Regions from separate parts of the Fructilactobacillus myrtifloralis genome, predicted to be linked through region 2. Evidence: predicted binding sites of a transcription regulator. Region 2 holds the regulator's gene; the other holds the start of a gene.

Region 1 (9,923 bases), 490 kb from region 2:
ACACCGGGATGACCAGAAACGCGGCCGAATCGCGCATTCCCCGTAAGTTCAATACCATGATAAACAGCACGATTAGCACCGCGATGGGCACCTGGTAGTGATAAAGACTCGGAATGGCAGAGGTGATGGCTTCCGTTCCAGAGGTGGTCGAAACCGCCACGGTTAACATGTAATCAACCAGTAGGGAGCCCCCGGCAACCAGGCCGGCGCCTTCCCCCCAGTTGGTGCGTGCAACCACGTACGCTCCCCCACCAGAGGGGTAAGCATAGATGATTTGACGATACGACAGGGTAATGGCTGCTAGTAACACTAACACTAGCAACCCGATCCACATTTGATACATGAGGGCGGCGGTCGATAACGTAATCAAGACTACCGTAATTTGTTCCGTTCCGTAGGCCACTGAGGATAAGGCATCAGATGACAAGAGCGCCAAGCCCTTAAATTTCGTCAGGGATTGCCCGGATTCATCAGTACTTTTCAGTGGTCGGCCAATAATTAAACGCTTTAAATATCGCCACATGAAACTTTACTCCTATATCTTGAATTTGCTTCCTAGCATTTTAATACACCTGCTACTATACTCCGACTCCCAGCTCGCGACAACAGCAAAAGGGAAGTTTACTTCCGTAAACTTCCCTTTTAATAATTAACCTAATTCAGATTAATGTTTGCAACATAATCTTCACCATCACTAGTTTTACCAGTGAATGTGAAATCATTTTCGTCTGTGAATAACAAAGAATTATCATCAAGACCTAAATAATTTTGCAATTCAACAGGGAAAGTAATTTGCTTTTGATCTTCACTTTCACCAATACCTTTTGGTATTGAAACCATTGAAAATTCGAAATCATTGCCATCAATAGTAACAACTCCGTCGTTCCCATTTGATGATTCAAAAAAGATTTCCTTCATAATAATATCACTTCTTTTCATTAATCCAAAAGGCTACATCATTCCAGGCATTCCTTGTGGCATTCCTGGGTTGTCGTTACTGTCTTCTTTTGGTTCTTCAGCAACTACGGCTTCCGTCGTAAGTAACAATGAAGAAACTGAGGCAGCATTTTGTAAAGCTGACCGACTAACCTTGGTTGGGTCGACAACTCCGGCGGCAATCATGTCTTCATACTTGCCATCCGCAGCGTTGTATCCAACTCCTGGTTTTTCTTGCTTCAAGTGGTCAACGATTACAGCACCATCCACTCCGGCGTTTTCAGCAATTTGCTTAACTGGAGCTTCAAGAGCCCGACGTACAATGTCAACTCCCGTTTGTTCGTCACCATCGGCATCAACGGCAGCTACATCAGCGAGGATGTTGATGAAGGAAGTTCCTCCACCAGGAACGAAGCCTTCTTCAACGGCAGCCCGGGTAGCATTCAAAGCATCTTCAATCCGGTACTTGCGTTCCTTTAATTCCGTTTCGGTTGCAGCTCCGACTTTGATTACGGCTACTCCACCAGCTAACTTAGCTAACCGTTCTTGTAACTTATCCTTATCAAATTCAGAGTTGGTCGTCGAAATTTGACCCTTAATTTCAGCAACTCGCTTAGCAATGGCTTCTTTGTCACCCTTGCCTTCTACGATGGTTGTCTTATCCTTCGTAACGTTTACTTTATTAGCTTGACCAAGTTGATCGACGGTCGTGTCTTTCAAGTCAAAGCCTAAGTCATCACTAATGACAGTTGCACCAGTCAACGTGGCGATGTCTTGTAATTGGGCTTTCCGCCGGTCACCAAAACCAGGGGCCTTAACGGCAACCACGTTAAACGTTCCCCGCATCTTGTTCAAGACCAAGGTTGGCAATACTTCGCCACCAATGTCATCGGCAATGATTAACAGTGCCCGACCTTGTTCAACGACTGATTGTAAGAGGGGCATGATGTCTTGCATGTTGCTAATCTTTTTGTCAGTAATTAAGATGTATGGATTATCGAGATCGGCTTCCATCTTTTCTTGATCAGTAACCATGTATTGGGACATGTAACCACGATCAAATTCCATTCCTTCAACCACGTCCAAGCTGGTTTCCACTCCCTTGGAGTCTTCGATGGTAATTACCCCATCGTTACCAACCTTTTCCATGGCTTCCGCAATCAAACTTCCAACTTCTTTGCTAGCGGAAGAAATGGAAGCAATTTGTGCGATGTCGTCTTTGTTTTCAACTTTGTGACTCATCTTCCGCAAACTGTCTACAGCGGCTTGGGTTGCTTTTTCAATTCCCCGACGTACACCAACCGGGTTAGCACCGGCCGTGACGTTCTTCATACCTTCTTTGACAATTGCTTGGGTCAAAACAGTTGCAGTAGTGGTTCCGTCCCCAGCAACATCGTTCGTCTTGGAAGCTACTTCAGAAACTAACTTAGCCCCCATGTTTTCAAAGTGGTCCGGTAAACTAATTGCCTTAGCAATCGTGACCCCATCGTTAGTAATGGTTGGATCGCCAGCTGTTTCTTCTAAAACAACGTTACGACCCTTTGGACCCATTGTCGTTTTAACTGTATCAGCTAATTTATCAACACCCTTGAGCATTGCGCTCCGTGCGTCATCTGAAAATTTAAGCTCTTTAGCCATTTTAATCACCTCATGTTGATTTTATTTGTGTTCCATTGTTACGCTTATTTTACGATTGCTAAGAGGTCGTTTTCGTGCATTACCAAGTATTCTTGATCTGCATAGTTAACCTTGGTGCCGGCGTATTTATCAAACATCACGTTGTCGCCTTCCTGAACTACTGGAGCGACCCGTTCGCCACTGTCAAGCACCCGTCCGGCTCCAACAGCAACGACCTTGCCTTGGGTTGGTTTTTCCTTCGCGTTGTCTGCGAGGACAATGCCACCCACTGTTTCTTCTGGTTGATCTTCTACTTCGATAATAACCCGATCTCCAATTGGTTGTAACATCTTAATCCCTCCAATAAAGTAACGTTTTAGCACTCAAACTCATCAAGTGCTAATTACATTATTAATATAATCCCCCAGCTGGGAAAATGCAAGAATTTAGTTTCAAAAAAAGAGTTACTGTAGCAGTAACTCCTATTCCTCGGTTGTTTCATCATAATGATCAATAAAGTAAATGAGGGTTTGCAATTCGTTGGTCAAATCCACGTTGTGCACCCGAATGTCATCAGGAACATCCAAGCGCCGGGACGTAAAGTTTAAAATCCCCTTTACCCCGGCTTCCGAAACTTGATCTGCAACGTCTTGGGCGACCTTCGCCGGAACGGTTAGAATGGCCACGCTGATTTGTTGGTCCCGGAGCTGGTTAATCATTTGATCCATCGGGTAAATGGGGACGCCTCCCTGAATCGTGTTGACGTTCTTTGGATTCACATCGAACGCCGCGGAAATCCGAATGTTGCTATCCTGATGGAAATTAAAGTTCAACAGGGCGTGACCAAGATTTCCAACCCCCACTAGGGCCAAGTTGGTCAAACGGTCCTGATGTAGGATGTTCTTGAAAAATTCTAACAAGTTATCAACATCATACCCGTAACCTCGTTTCCCGAGGGCCCCAAAGTAGGAGAAGTCCCGACGAATGGTCGCTGAATCCACGTGAATGGCATCAGCTAGCTCAGTCGATGAGACCCGTGTTTTGCCCCCGTCATGTAAAATGTTTAAATAGCGATAATAGAGCGGCAGGCGCTTTGCAGTTGCACGGGGAATTTTAACTTCTGCCATTGGCTAGTTTCCTCCTTAAAATTAGTCGTACCTTCACTTTTACCATTCTACCACAAACTAAAAGTTTGTGAATTTTTTGGTTAGCGCTAGCCCCGCTCCGCCAATTCCAATCGGGGGTCTCAACTGTCCCCGTCCACCTTGCATTTTTCAGACTAGCCGGCCTAATCACAACGGTAAATATGATAAGATGACGACAGGAGGAATCACCATGATTATCTTACAGGCACAACACCTGACCAAACGATTTAATGGCGTGGCGATCTTTGAAGATCTTAATTTAACCATTAATGACCACAGTCACCTCGGGTTAGTCGGCCAAAACGGCGCGGGAAAATCAACCCTGTTAAAAATGCTGGTTGATCCCCAAACGATTAGCTCTGGAACCGTGACCACTAAACAAAACTTATCGATCGGTTACCTACCCCAAAATACCGGACTCCATTCCGATCGGACAATTCAAGCCGAGTTAGAGCTCCCGTTTAAGGGCTTACAGGAAATGGAAACTAGGCTTCATCAACTTGAAGACCAGATGAGTCAGCCGGAGATTAATCAGGATCCGGACCAACTAGCCGCCGTTTCAAAAACTTACGACCAGTTGCAAGCCGATTTTACACGAAACAACGGCTACGGCTACCACGCGGAGATTCGGACCATTATGAGTGCGTTTGGCTTTAGCCCCGCTGACCAGGCTCGCCCCATCAGTGAACTATCGGGTGGCCAACAAACCCGCGTAGCGTTAGCTAAACTACTGCTTGAAAAGCCCGACCTGCTCTTACTGGATGAACCGACTAATCACATTGACATGGAAACGACCGCCTGGTTAGAAAACTTTTTAAAATCCTACGCCGGGGCGTTTTTAATCATTTCTCACGATCGTTATTTTCTCGATCAGACGGTAACGGGCATCTATGAGTTAGACCACGGCCACTTAAACTACTACGCCGGAAATTACAGTTTCTTTGTAACCGAAAAGGAACACCAGTTGACTCTGGCTGCTAAGAAATACGAAAAGCAGCAGCACCAAATTAAAAAAGATGAAGAATTCATCCAGAAAAACCTGGTGCGCGCTTCCACTACCAAACGAGCCCAGTCCCGGCAAAAACAACTTGCCAAGCTCGAACGGGTGGAAAAACCCAGTCAGCAACACGCCACCGCTCGCTTTCACTTTCAACCCGCTCGTAAAAGTGGAGAGGTCGTCTTAGACGTTGAGAACCTCGGCATTGGCTACCACCAAGAACTGAGTTACCCCATCAACCTGCACTTAAGGCGGCAACAACGCGTTGCCATCTTTGGTCCCAACGGGGTGGGGAAATCAACCTTATTAAAAACGATTGTAGGGGAACTGCCCCCGCTTCAGGGTACGATTCGCTTTGGGACCGGGGTCCAGATCGGCTATTACGACCAGCAACAGGCCCGCCTGCATCCCGAAAAGGACGTGCTGCACGAGCTCTGGGATGATTACCCGACCACTCCGGAAGGTGACATCCGCTCCATCCTCGGGAGCTTCCTCTTCAGCGGTGCCGCGGTGGAAAAACAGGTTGCCAATCTCTCGGGAGGCGAACGGGCCCGCCTGTTACTAACCAAATTATCCATGGAACGGGATAACTTTTTAGTCCTAGACGAACCAACTAACCATCTAGACGTCGATAGCATTAACGTCTTGGAAAAAGCCCTCCTGGCCTTTCAAGGCACGATTTTGTTTGTTTCTCACGATCGGTATTTCATCAACAAGTTGGCTACCCACATCGTTGAGCTGAGCGCCGCGGGCTCAACCACCTACATGGGTAACTATGATTATTACCGGGCTAAAAAAGCGGAGGAAGCAGAAATTGCGGCGCATGAACAGCCAGAGCAACCCGTTGTAACTGCCCCTGCTTCCGACCAAAAGCAACAATTTCAACGCCAGAAGGACATCCAACGGCAACAACGGAAGTTAGCACGAACCATCCAGGATTTAGAAACCCAACTTGGTCACCTCGAAACGCAAATCCAAAGCGTCCAAACGGCCATGACCAAACCAGAAAATTATCAGGATGCTAACAAGAGCAGTGAACTGCAGACCCAGTTAAACGAACTGCAAGCTACCCAACAAACGGTTGAATCCCAGTGGGAAACTGCAAGCTTAGACCTCGAAACCTTAGATGAACCATAAAAAAATCCCGTTCCAGCACGATCGTGTTGGAACGGGATTTTTAGTTACCATTATTTTAGTTACTACTAAATTAAAGCATCCTGGTTGTCAGAGACTAAATTGGCTTTCACTTAGTGAGGAACCGCTGCTTGCCACTCAAATTCCAGGCCGGGCTCGGCATTCAAACTCATGTCCGCATGCGCCCCATGGCGTTGCAGCATGGCCCCGGCCGCTCCAATCATCGCAGCGTTATCGCCACACAGCTTCCGCGGTGCCATCACAAAGGGTATTCCTTTGGCGGTCACCGCCTTCTGAAGTGCCGAACGCAACCCCTGGTTCGCGGCTACCCCACCGGCTAAGATGAATTCCTGGGCCGGATACTGTGCTAATGCTTCCGTGGTCTTTGTGACCAACACGTCGATCACTGCGGCTTGAAAACTGGCGGCCAAATCCTGTTTATTCAACGAGGTGCCGACCTGGTCCGCGTGGTGAACCGTGTTAATAAACGCACTTTTTAGCCCACTAAAACTAAAGTCCAGGTTATCTTCCTTAATCATGGCCCGGGGAAACTGGAAGGTTTCGTGACCGGCGTGGGCCCACTGATCCACGGTCGGGCCGGCGGGGTAATTAATCCCCAACACGCGCCCAATTTTATCGTAAGTCTCTCCAGCGGCATCATCACGGGTTTCCCCAATGATTTTAAACTCACCCTCGGCTGGCATCCAAACCAATTCCGTATGCCCACCAGACACGACCAGCGCGACCGCGGGAAAGTGCACCGGTTGCACAAAGTTAGTGGCGTAAATGTGACCCGCAAGGTGGTTCACCGGAATGAGGGGGAGCTGGTGCGCCCAAGCAACGGCCTTTGCCGCCGTAATGCCGACTAATAATGAACCAACCAGCCCGGGTCCGTATGTAATTGCTACTCCGGTTAGGTCCGCGTACGTAACGTGGGCTTCAGCCAAAGCCTGTTGCAAACAAATCGTAATTTGTTCAATGTGATGCCGACTGGCCACTTCGGGAACGACCCCGCCAAACCGTTGGTGGCTCTTAATCTGGGTTGCCACCACGTTACTTAAAATCTCGTTGCCATCCTTAATCACTGCCACACTAGTTTCGTCACAACTAGTTTCAAAGGCCAGGATTAAACTCGGTTGTGCTTTCATGTTTTCACCGCTTCTGTCGTTCTGATTTACCGTCCAAAATTGTTGGCCGCTAAGTAGTTTCGTTTATCTAAATGCAATCGGTAGTCAACGGCGGCTTCGCCATCGTCAAAGTAATCCGGTTTCTCATCCACCTTGACAAACCCAAGGTCTTGGACCAAACTCTGGGATTTTTCGTTACTTTTTCGGCACGTAAAAATCACACAGTGCAGGCCCATTTCTCGTGCTCGTTCAATGATGGTCGTCGTCAAAAAGTAGCCTAATCCCCGCTTTTGAAACTGCGGTAAAATGGCCAGGTTTTCAATGTGACAACAGGTTTGCTGGCGCGAAATCATAATGCAGATGAAGCCGACTAACTCATCTTCGTGCCGCAAAATCAGATAAAACCGATTATCCCGGTTCTTTAACCCCGCCTGAAATCGTTTGGGACTCCACTTAACCTTTTTCCCGTAAGCTGCTCGGTCAACCTTGATGAGGTCCGGCAAGTCGGTCATTGACCCCTTCCCGAGAAAATACTTCATACCACAAATTTCCACAATCCGATTTTTAAAATCAAGGGCCTCGTCAATCCGATTCGCCTGTTTGTCATTAATGTTTTTGCGATACCATTCTTTAAACTTGTTCAACATAGCCTGTCGATCCCTCTCCTGGGTGCTTGTGCTGCCATTCTGCCTCTGCCTGGGTCATCCGTAGGTAGTTTGGAACCACCTGGTCGACGTCTGCAACGGGCGGTTGTTGTTCTCCAAACATAGCCAATTGACTGGCCTGGGGCAAATTGTTAATGCCCGCCACCGTCCGTACTGGTACGTTCAGGTGCTCCTGAAACTGGGCCACAAACTTCGGAACGTCTGAGCCCACTAGGGTCAGCGGTTCAGTAAACTGCTGGAGTTGCTGGAGCCAATCAGCTAACGCTACGTGCTGCTCTGGTACAACTAGTTTTGGTCCCGTCGGACTCGTCCGGTAGACGGCCGTGAACAAAATCTCGTTTCGGGCATCAAACAGGGGCACGACCAGGTGCTGTTCCGCCGTGACGTTGAGCGCCAGGGTTTGTAGACTGGACACGGTCACCAATTCAATTCCGAGGGTGGTCGCAAGCACCTTGCCAATCGTCACTGCTACCCGTAAGCCCGTATAGGATCCCGGTCCGTTGGCAATCACCACCCGCTCTAAATCCGCCGGAGTTAACTTAGCTAGTTTAACCAGGCGCTCCACAATTTCCATTGCATAGGCCGCGTGTTTGCGTTGGGTTGTAATGGTCGTAGTTGCAAGCACCCGGTCACCGTCAACGACCGCAACGGTTAACGGTTGATTCGAAGTGTCAATTGCTAAAGTCTTCATTCCGACGCCTTCTTTGGTGTAATCTTTGTCCATTTAATCTGAGCGGTGGCACTAACCCGGTCACCCACGGCAATCTGGTGGATAGTGACTGGATTCGGGTCCGTCGTTAACAACTGGGCCTGACTCGTAACCTGATCGCCGTACCGGACCTCATCAGCATACTTAATGCTAAATTCGGTTGGAAGGTAATCCCGCAAAAATTCAAAGGGCAATGTGTTCGTCATCCAGCCCACGTAGTGCGTGTTACTAACGTGCCCGTTAAAATCAATGTCACTAAATAACACCGGATACGTCATTTTCCACTCTGCCGGACCACTTAGTTCGGGAATTTTAGTCAACCGTGGTAACCGTTTCACGTGTTCACTACCAAACGGTTTCGTCATGGCTTCGTTAATTTTAACCATTTTTCGGGTCTTTAAATCCATCATGACCCACAGGCTATTAACATCTACTAATAAATGCTCTGCTTGGTCGTAAACGCGGTACACCCGTTTGGCAAAGTAATTTGTGTGGGCCGCCGCTTGGGTTTCAATGCGAACCTGTTCGTTTGCTGCCGGTAAGCGATTAATGTGCAGATCTTGTTGCACGACAATCCACGTCACCCCTGTCTCCTGGACGTCGTCAATTCCGACGGATAACCCGACGGATTCATCCTCTGAAACCTGAATAAAGCTATCAATTAAAAATTGCAGGGTCACTTTCCCGTGAATTTCCGTTTGAAAGTTCGCAATCTTGTAGTTCTCTGAAAAAATGGAAGCTGGCATGTTACTTTCTCCTATTTATCAAGCTGATGAAAGCGATTATAGACATCCTGACGAACCAAATGATTGGTTTTAGCCACCTGTTTAATCGCTTGGTTGGGTTTCATTCCCGTCTGCACCAGTTGTTGCACCTGGGCTTCAATCGGGAGTGTCGGCGCAACCACCGGGGCAGTTGAAGTCGGCTCCGGATTCCCGGCCACTAAGATCACGAATTCACCCCGCACGGGTTCCTCCGTGGCCCACTTCACTAGTTCACTCAGGGTTCCGCGGACGTATTCTTCATGCTTCTTAGTGAGTTCCCGCCCTAAAGCCGCTGGCCGGTCTCCCAGCACTTCGGCTAGGTTGGTTAACGTTTTCTTTAACCGGTGGGGAGCCTCGTAGAAAATTAACGTGGCGGTCTCATTCTGTAACCGTTGGAGTTCGCGTCGCTGCTCAGCTGGTTTCCGTTGCAAAAAACCGTAAAACAAAAACGGCTGCGGACTTAGCCCGGATGCAATCAAACTGGTTAAGCCAGCGGTCGACCCGGGTAAACTGACCACGGGGAGCTGGTGCTCAATGCAGGCTTGCACTAACTCATGTCCAGGATCACTCACGGAGGGCATCCCAGCATCGCTCACCTGAGCAATTGCCTCTCCAGCCTCAAGCCGGTCAATTAGCTCTGGAATCCGCCGGGCGGTATTGTGCTCATGAAAACTAATTTGTTTGGTACCTATTTCAAAGTGATTAAGTAACTTTTGCGTGTTCCGGGTGTCTTCGGCGGCAATTACATCAACCGTCCGTAACGTGTTGAGCGCCCGCAACGTGATGTCGTCCAAGTTCCCAATCGGCGTGGGCACGAGGTATAAAGTTC
Region 2 (9,923 bases):
GGAACCAATCCTATCCACTTTGGGCTTTTATTTGTATGACATTGAATTCGTCAAAGAAGGTGGCAGTTGGTATCTACGGGTTTACGTTGATAAAGACGGCGGGATTACCTTAGATGATTGTGTGTTAGTTAGCGATCAACTAGGAGAACAGCTGGATGAACTAGATCCGGATCCATTTGCTGAACCCTATTTCTTAGAAGTTTCGTCTCCAGGGGCAGAACGCCCCCTTCGCCGTGAGCAGGATTATCAGCAAGCGTTAAACGAATATGTGCACCTCTCGCTCTACCAAAAACTAGACGGTAAAAAGACGTATGAGGGTACGTTAACCCAGTTAAATGAAACCACTTTAACCATTCAGGTGACGGACAAGCAACGGGAACACGAAGTCGAGATTCCGCGGAAGCTAATCTCAAATGCCCGTTTGGCAATTAAATTTTAAACAGGAGGAAGCAGCACAATGAGTAAAGAACTGGTGACAGCGCTCGATGAATTAGAACGCGAAAAAGGGGTCAAAAAGGAAGTTGTGATTGAAGCCTTAGAAGCGGCGTTAATCTCAGCTTACAAACGAAATTATGACCAGGCGCAAAACGTAGACGTTGAGTTTGACGAACGACAGGGCAACATCAATGTTTATGCCGTTAAAAAGGTCGTTGAAACGGTGGTGGACCCCCGCCTTGAAGTGAGTTTGGATGAAGCTCTCCAAATTAACCGGGGGTATGAACTGGGGGATGAAATCAAATTTAAGGTAACCCCCAAGAACTTCGGTCGGATTGCAGCTCAAACTGCCAAACAGGTGATTATGCAACGGGTCAGAGAGGCGGAACGCCAAAACGTGTATGATAAATACAGCAAGTATCAGGATGAACTGGTCACTGCTGAGGTAGAACGCCAGGATAATCGGTTTGTCTACCTAAACTTAGACGGGGTTGAAGCTGCCATGGGGCATAATGATCAAATGCCCAATGAAACTTATCGGCCCCAAGACAAGCTCAAGGTTTACGTTACGAACGTTGACGATGCCGCAAAGGGACCCCAGGTGTTTGTTAGTCGGACGGCGCCCGGACTGTTAAAACGGTTGTTTGAACAGGAAGTTCCAGAAGTTTACGATGGCATCGTGGAAATTGTGTCGATTGCTCGGGAAGCCGGCGACCGTTCGAAAGTAGCCGTTAAATCAAACGAAGCAAACGTTGATCCAGTGGGGACCACGGTGGGACCCCGGGGGCAACGGGTGCAAGACATTGTGAACGAACTCGGGGGCGAAAACATGGATATCGTCCAGTGGGATGAAGATCCGGCCCAGTACATTGCCAACGCTTTAAATCCGGCTGAAGTGGTAGATGTCATCTTCAAAGACGGAGAAGACAAAGCTTGTACCGTAGTAGTTCCTGACGATCAGTTATCGCTAGCAATCGGAAAACGGGGGCAAAATGCGCGGCTAGCAGCCCGGCTCACCGGCTACCGCATTGATATTAAGGCGGAATCTGAGATGAACGATCAGGAGCAAGCGGATGCTGAGCCTGCTTCGGTTAGCGACGATGACAGTGAAGTAACCGACTAGTAAAGGTGCAACGAAGCAAAGGAGTGGAGCGAACTTGAAAAAGCAGAGAAAGATTCCGATGCGCAAGGACGTCATTTCCGGAGCGATGTTTCCGAAAAAGGATCTGGTCCGCATTGTGCGCGATAAGGAAATGAACGTTAGTCTAGATCCAACTGGAAAAAAGGCGGGGCGCGGTGCGTACGTGCAGATTGATGTGGACGCAGTCAAACAGGCCCGGGATGCCAAACTTCTGGAGCAGGTTTTTTCCGTCACTCTGGATCCGGAGTTCTATGACCAGCTGATTGAGTACGTTGATCACATCCAAGCTAGACGGGAATTGATGCAAAATGACCAATTATAAGCAAACGCTTAATTTGTTGGGAATCGCCCGGCGAGCTGGTAAAATAGTTACCGGAGAGGCACTGGTGTTAAGTGGAATTCGGAGTCACCGAGTTCAATTTTTATTCTTAGCCAGTGACGCTGGAACAGCGACTGCCAAGCGCTTTTTGGATAAGAGTCGCTTTTATACCGTTCCTGTGAACCACCAGTTAACCAAAGCCGAATTAAGTGCGGCGATTGGACAACCACGAACAATCATTGGAATTACAGATCAAGGCTTTGCGAGGAAATTAAATGAGATAAACAAGTAAGGAGCGTGGTTTCATGGCCAAAAAAAGAATCTATGAACTAGCAAAAGAATTAAACGTTCCCAGTAAAAAAGTACTGGGTGTAGCACAAGCAAATGGGATTAGTGTGAAAAACCACATGTCATCGTTAGATGCAGCCCAGGAAAAGACAGTACGAGGTGCAATGACTAAAAACGGGAAACCCCAGGCAACTAGTAACAAGCAAGCCTCAGCTGCCACACAGAGCAAGCCAGCGCAAGCAACTGGTAAACGTCCAGAACACCACCAGGCCGCTGCAACAACGAAAACGAACAAGCCTACGCATGCCAATCACGCTAATCATGGCAAAGCAACCAATCAGGGAAAGCCGAAGCCCGCAACTCAAAAGCAACCAGCACGGGCTGCTAAGCCAGCTGGGAGTCAATCAACCACGGCTAAAGCTAAATCAGGGGCTGGTAAATTCGGTGGCAGTTTAAATCGAAACAACAATAGCAACAACAATAAAAACAAGAAAAAGCGCCGTAATAATCGTAACAACCGGTTTGCGAATATGTATTCGAAAAACCAACGGATTCGGCAAAACCACAAGAAAAAGGCGCCAACGGTACGGAAAAACCGGCCGTTACCAGAAGTCTTGGTCTATGAAGATGGGATGAACGCTCAGGATCTGGGAAAGATTTTGCACCGCGAACCAGCCGAAATCATCAAGAAGTTATTTATGTTGGGCATGATGGTTAACCAAAACCAGTCCCTTGATAAGGATGCCATTGAATTATTGGCTGAAGATTACGGAATCAAGGCCCAAGAAAAAGAACACGTCAACGTTTCTGATATCGATAAGTTCTTTGAAGAAGAGGAAAATAACACGAGTTATCAAGCACCGCGTCCCCCAGTAGTGACGATTATGGGTCACGTTGACCACGGGAAGACGACCTTGCTGGATTACCTGCGTCATTCGCACATTACGGCGGGAGAAGCCGGGGGAATTACCCAGGCAATTGGAGCGTACCAGTTACAACAAGACGATCATTTGATTACGTTCTTGGATACGCCCGGACACGCGGCCTTTACCGAAATGCGGGCCAGAGGGGCAAACATCACTGACATTACGGTGTTAGTGGTTGCTGCTGATGACGGAGTTATGCCCCAAACCATCGAAGCAATTGACCATGCTAAGGAAGCAAACACGCCAATTATCGTGGCGGTTAACAAGATTGACCGTCCCAACGCCAACCCGAACCACGTTAAGGAACAACTAATGACCTATGGGTTAGTTCCTGAAGATTACGGTGGCGATACCATCTTTGTTGATATCTCAGCTAAAAACGGAACCAACGTGGATGAACTGCTGAATATGATTTTATTGCAGGCCGATGTGATGGAATTAAAGGCTAACCCAAAGCAAAATGGAGCCGGTTCAGTGGTTGAAGCCCGGCTAGACCGAGGGAAGGGTCCAGTGGCAACGTTGTTAGTTCAACAGGGAACCCTCCATCCTGGTGATCCAATTGTGGTTGGAGATACCTTTGGTCGGGTTCGGACGATGACGAACGAAGCCGGACAAGAATTAGACGCGGCTACGCCATCGACTCCGGTTGAAATTACGGGGCTGAACGCCGTTCCAGAAGCCGGGGACCGCTTTGTCGTCTTTAATGACGAAAAAACCGCGCGGGCGGCCGGAGAAGAACGGGCCAAGGAAGCGCAGATTGAAGAGCGAAAGCAAAATAATCGAGTGACCCTGGATAACCTGTTTGATTCCATGAAACAAGAAGACATGAAGCAGGTTAACGTCATTATTAAAGCGGACGTGCAGGGTTCCGTAGAAGCGTTAGCCGATAGCTTGAAGAAGATCGATGTTGAAGGTGTTAACGTTAACGTTATTCATGCTTCTGTGGGAGCGGTTAACGAAAGTGATATTGCCCTAGCAAAGGCTAGTAACGCAATCATCATTGGATTTAACGTCCGGCCAACGCCCCAGGCAAAGGTCCAAGCCGAAACGGATAAGATTGATGTGCGGCTGTACCAAGTAATTTACAATGCGATTGACGATGTTACCGCGGCGATGAAAGGGAAACTTGATCCTACTTACGTCGAAGAGGTTACCGGAAGCATTGAAGTGCGTCAGATTTACAAGGCCTCGGCGGTCGGAACCATCGCTGGAGGAATGGTCAGTGATGGATACGTTCGCAACGACAGTAAGGTGCGGCTCGTCCGCGATGGCGTTGTGAAGTACGACGGTGAACTGGGCAGCTTGAAACGCTTTAAAGACGATGTTAAAGAAGTTAAACAGGGTCACGAATGTGGGTTGACGATTGCTAACTACAATGACATTAAGGTTGGCGACGTCATTGAAGCTTACCACATGAAAGAAGTCGCTCCTAAGTAAGGAGGAAAGCAATGGCACAACAATATCGAGTTGGACGGCTCCAACAAGAGATTCAAAAAGAAGTTGATGATATCCTGTTGAAACGAGTGCGTGATCCCCGGGTTCAGGGAGTTACAGTGACCGGGGTGAAAGTAACTGGTGATTTACAGCAGGCAACGATCTTTTACAGTATTTTATCCAGTGATCCAGCTGAACAAGAAAAGGTCCAGCAGGGTCTTGATAAGGCAACTGGGTTAATTCGGGGTGAATTGGGACATCGGTTGAGTATTTACGTTACACCGGAAATTCACTTTGAGCGCGATGAGTCAATTGAGTACGGAAGTAAAATTGACCAGTTGCTAAACAACCTAAAACGCCAATAAAAAAATGACTGAGAAATTTTTTCTCAGTCATTTTTGCGTAGTTAGTAATTAGTAAGGAGTGAGGATATGGTAAATGGGATTATTCCCCTCTATAAACCGTTAGGGAGAACCAGTTTTGATTGCGTGAGTCAGGTGCGTAAGATTGTACACCAAAAAAAGGTGGGTCACAGTGGGACTTTAGATCCTAATGTTGACGGAGTCTTGCCGATTTGCCTTGGGAATGGAACCAAGGTGGTTGACTATTTGATGGCATCGGGAAAGACCTATCGGGGGGCAATTACGCTTGGCTTTGCGACAACCACGGAGGATCTTGACGGCGAAATTATTGCAGAACAACCCCATTTTCAACCGCTCACGCAGGCCCAGATTAAACGTGGATTACACCACTTTGTCGGGACCATTCACCAGATTCCACCCATGTATTCAGCGGTGAAGGTGAACGGACGCCGCTTATATGATTATGCTCGGCGGGGGGAAACGGTCACGCGTCCGCAACGAACCGTGCAAGTTACGGAATTTACCCAACTTGACGAAGCCATCGTTGACGAAGCGGCTGGCACCCAAACCATCTTTTTTGAGGTTCACTGCGGAAAAGGGACCTACGTGCGCACTCTGGCCGTTGATTTTGGTCGGCTATTTGGGCTTCCGGCCGTCATGTCCCAGCTCACCCGGGTGGCGAGCGGCGGTTTTGACATTCAACAAACGGTTTCATTAGATACCTTAGCCACTGCTCAAGCAGCTGGCCAGCTAGAGGACCTAGTGTATCCGATTGATCATGCCCTGCATGCTTTTGCGCAGGTGGAATTGACGAACGAGCAGTGGCAACGAGTTCAGCACGGTGGCTTTCTCGCTCCCAGTGAATTGAACAGCACTGAAGCAGAGGTGGTTTTACGGTATAATGGGGAAGATAAGGCGTTATACTACTACAATGAAAAGCACCACCAGTATCAACCACAAAAAATGTTTAGTTTGGAGTAATCACTAATGCAGATTATGCAGTTAACCTATCCGCTCGCACCTGACTTAGAATTTCCCACTCCCGTAGTGTTAGCAATGGGCTTTTTTGACGGCGTGCATCAGGGCCATCAACAAGTCATCGAAAGGGCGCGGCACTTAGCTGCGCAACGGAACTTGCCGTTAGCGGTCTTAACTTATGATCACCATCCCGCACTTGTTTACCAAAAATTGACGGGGGACGCGGCGCGCTATTTAACCCTAAAAACAGCGAAGTACGAACGCTTTGCAGCCTTAGGGGTCGATTATGTTTACGAAGTGAACTACGACTATTTGTTTCAGGCGCAGACCCCGCAGGAATTTGTGGATAATTTTATTATCCGCATGCAAGCTCAGGTAGTGGTCGCCGGGTTCGATCATACCTACGGGGAGCGGGAGGCCGCCATGGATAATCTGACTGACTACGCCCAGGACCGCTTTACGGTGGTGACGGTGCCGGCCACCACCGTTGATGGGAAGAAGGTCAGCTCAACTCGCATTCGGCGCAATCTTAGTGCCGGCCACATTGAAACTGTGAACCGGTTATTACAACGTCCATTTCAAATTACGGGGACCGTGGTTCATGGGTTCGCCCGGGGACGGACCCTCGGGTATCCAACCGCGAACGTTCAATATGACGACTTACAACGAATGCCGGGGTTAGGCGTTTACCTAGTTAAGATGCAGATCAACGACCACTGGTATCCGGCCATGGCATCGATTGGTAAAAACGTGACCTTTGGCGATCAAAATCCGGTGACCTTAGAGGTGCATCTCTTTGATTTTAATCAGAATCTATACGGAAAGCAGGTTGCGGTTCAGTTTTTAACCAAAACGCGTGACGAGGTCAAATATCAGGGCCCGGAAGCGTTGGTAGCCCAGTTGCGACGTGATGAGCAGGAAGCGAGAAAGTTTTTTAAATTAGAGCGTAATTCTTGACCTGCATGGTTATCCTTGGTACAGTATAAATGTACCTTAGCACTTGGTGATTGAGAGTGCTAAAAAGAGGTGGTGAAGATGCTCACTGAGAGACAAAATCTGATTCTGAAACACATCGTTGACGCATATTCACAAACCGGAGAACCAGTTGGTTCAAAGTATCTAGCCGATCATTTACCGATTAAGGTTAGTTCTGCGACCATTCGCAATGAAATGAGTGTGCTAAGTCACAATCATTTCATTGAACAGGTACACACTTCCTCCGGACGGGTTCCCTCTTATCAAGGTTATCGCTACTACGTTGATCACCTGACGGAACCGATTCCACTAGAAATGAAAGCACGCGACTACATCACGGAAACGTTAGATGATTCGTTTAAACAGATTGATGACATCGTGAAGCAGTCAGCTGATTTGTTATCACAAATTACTGATTACACGGCGCTAACCTTTGCACCGACGTTACAATCCCAGGATGTGGTTGAGTCGTTTCGCCTGACTCAGATTAATCATCAGAACTTTATGGCGATTATGATGATGAAAAGTGGATTAGTGCAGAGTCAACCGTTTCTAACCGAAGAAGCGTTGACGCCAGGTAGTAGTGCGAAAGTGGAAGCCTGGTTAAATCAACACTTACGGAATCAACCGTTGGCAGCGGTTACCCGGAGCTTGGAAAATGAAGTTGCCCATGGCGGGCAGCCTTTGGCGGACTTTACGCAAATTGTAAATGCCTTCATGATGGTTGCTAGTAAGTTACAACATGACCAATTCTTTGTGAGTGGTCGGAGTAATTTATTCCATGGGATGGGGGCAGAAGCCTTTGCTAACTTGAAGCCCCTCTATTCATCTTTGAGTTCTGCCGCTGACTTGGCAACGATTTTACAGCCCAGTGGTCGGGATGTTTCCGTACGCTTGGGCGTTGAATTGCCCAACGATCTATGGCGAAACTATAGCATTATTAGTGGAACTTATGATGCCGGAGAACACGGAACTGGTCGCATTGCGGTAATTGGTCCAACCCGAATGTTTTATCCCCGGGTGATGGGGCTAGTTGATGCGTTTCGTGATGAATTACAAACAAGAATTCGTAGTTATTATCATGACTACGACCAATAAAGGAGGGTTAGCATGGCCAAAGACAAAAAGCAGCCAGCTGCTGAAGCAGCCCAAGCTGACCAATCAACTGCTACTAATCAAGCAGACCAAGCGCAACCGGATGCTTCGAAGACAACCGAAGCTTTACAGGCCGAAGTTGATAAATTACAACAACAGTTGGATGACAGCCAAAATGATTATTTACGGTCCCAAGCAGAGATTCAAAACATGCAAAAACGGAACCAAAAAGAACAAAGTGAGTTGGCTAAGTACGGCTCACAATCACTGGCTAAGGACATTGTCCCCGCTTTGGATGACTTGACCAGAGCACTAAACGTGCAGGTAGATGACGAAAGTGGGCGGCAGTTAAAGACCGGGATTGAAATGGTGGTTAAACACCTGCAAAAGGCGCTCACCGATAATGACATCCATGCGATTGATGAGGTGGGAGTTAAATTTGATCCCGAAGTGCACCAGGCAGTGCAAACCGTTCCAGCTAGCGATGAACATCCAGCTGATACGGTCGTGCAGGTGCTACAAACAGGTTACCGCTTAGCTGATCGAATTATTCGGCCAGCAATGGTAATCGTCGCACAATAAAGAAAAATAAAAGGAGATACAACAATGGCAAGTAATAAAATTATTGGAATTGATTTAGGTACCACTAACTCAGCTGTAGCGGTAATGGAAGGTGGCAAACCTAAAATCATTACGAACCCAGATGGGTCACGGACTACTCCTTCAGTAGTGGCTTTTAAAGACGGGGAAACTCAAGTTGGGGAAGTTGCTAAGCGGCAAGAAATTACAAACCCGAACACGGTTCGTTCCATCAAGAGTCACATGGGTGAACAAGGCTACACAGTTGATATTGATGGCAAGAAATACACACCACAACAAATTTCAGCTATGATTTTGCAATACATTAAGGGCTATGCTGAAGATTACCTTGGTGATACGGTTACTGAAGCTGTTATTACCGTTCCAGCTTACTTTAATGATGCCCAACGGCAAGCAACTAAAGATGCCGGAAAGATTGCCGGATTAGATGTAAAGCGGATCATCAACGAACCGACGGCCGCTTCCTTGGCATATGGTTTGGACAAGCAGGATAAAGATGAAAAGATCCTGGTTTACGATTTAGGGGGCGGAACGTTTGATGTTTCTGTCCTAGAATTAGGGGACGGAGTTTTCCAAGTTCTTTCGACTAATGGTGATACGCACCTTGGTGGAGATGACTTTGACCAACGAATCATTGATTGGTTAGTTGCTAACTTCAAACAAGAACAAGGCGTTGACTTATCCCAAGATAAGATGGCTTTACAACGGTTGAAGGATGCAGCTGAAAAAGCTAAGAAGGAACTTTCTGGGGTTAACCAAACTGAAATTAGCCTGCCGTTCATTGCTTCTAATGACAATGGTCCATTGCACTTGCAAACCACTTTAACGCGGGCTAAGTTCAATGAATTAACTTCTGACTTAGTTGATAAAACGAAGGTTCCATTTGAAAACGCCCTGAAGGATGCTGGCTTAAGTACAAGTGACATCGACGAAGTAATCCTAAACGGTGGTTCAACCCGGATTCCTGCTGTTCAAGAAGCCGTTAAGAACTGGACGGGTAAGAACCCGAACCACTCCATTAACCCTGATGAAGCAGTTGCCTTAGGGGCTGCCATTCAAGGTGGGGTTCTGACTGGAGACGTAAAAGACGTTGTGCTGTTGGATGTTACGCCGCTGTCCCTTGGAATTGAAACGATGGGTGGAGTAATGACGAAGTTGATCGACAAGAACACGACGATTCCAACTTCGAAGTCCCAAACCTTCTCGACCGCTGCTGATAACCAAACAGCTGTAGACATTCACGTGTTGCAAGGTGAACGGCCAATGGCTGCTGATAACAAATCATTAGGTCGGTTCCAATTAACTGATATTCCGGCCGCTCCGCGTGGGGTTCCTCAGATTGAAGTTACCTTTGATATTGACAAAAACGG

The links. Region 2 encodes HrcA, which represses chaperone genes, less so after heat shock. Its sites were predicted from a motif close to TTAGCACTCNNNNNNNNNGAGTGCTAA; they were not measured.
Region 1: groES (co-chaperone GroES) is a predicted target of HrcA. The motif match lies at 2,930-2,956, and genes of this name have one in related genera.

Annotation. Positions count from the first base shown of each region.
Region 1 covers NZ_CP097116.1:1,310,484-1,320,406, reverse strand. The annotation lists gene M3M35_RS06555 (APC family permease) at 1-523, opposite strand, end outside; gene M3M35_RS06550 (hypothetical protein) at 655-939, opposite strand; gene groL (chaperonin GroEL) at 952-2,574, opposite strand; gene groES (co-chaperone GroES) at 2,619-2,903, opposite strand; gene M3M35_RS06535 (redox-sensing transcriptional repressor Rex) at 3,036-3,680, opposite strand; gene M3M35_RS06530 (ABC-F family ATP-binding cassette domain-containing protein) at 3,889-5,832, shown strand; gene tsaD (tRNA (adenosine(37)-N6)-threonylcarbamoyltransferase complex transferase subunit TsaD) at 5,943-6,977, opposite strand; gene M3M35_RS06520 (GNAT family N-acetyltransferase) at 7,004-7,603, opposite strand; gene tsaB (tRNA (adenosine(37)-N6)-threonylcarbamoyltransferase complex dimerization subunit type 1 TsaB) at 7,587-8,312, opposite strand; gene M3M35_RS06510 (acyl-[acyl-carrier-protein] thioesterase) at 8,309-9,076, opposite strand; gene rsmI (16S rRNA (cytidine(1402)-2'-O)-methyltransferase) at 9,088-9,923, opposite strand, start outside.
Region 2 covers NZ_CP097116.1:343,974-353,896, reverse strand. The annotation lists gene rimP (ribosome maturation factor RimP) at 1-439, shown strand, start outside; gene nusA (transcription termination factor NusA) at 458-1,558, shown strand; gene rnpM (RNase P modulator RnpM) at 1,617-1,898, shown strand; gene M3M35_RS01810 (L7Ae/L30e/S12e/Gadd45 family ribosomal protein) at 1,885-2,187, shown strand; gene infB (translation initiation factor IF-2) at 2,201-4,546, shown strand; gene rbfA (30S ribosome-binding factor RbfA) at 4,558-4,908, shown strand; gene truB (tRNA pseudouridine(55) synthase TruB) at 4,975-5,886, shown strand; gene ribF (riboflavin biosynthesis protein RibF) at 5,893-6,840, shown strand; gene hrcA (heat-inducible transcriptional repressor HrcA) at 6,919-7,956, shown strand; gene grpE (nucleotide exchange factor GrpE) at 7,969-8,535, shown strand; gene dnaK (molecular chaperone DnaK) at 8,560-9,923, shown strand, end outside.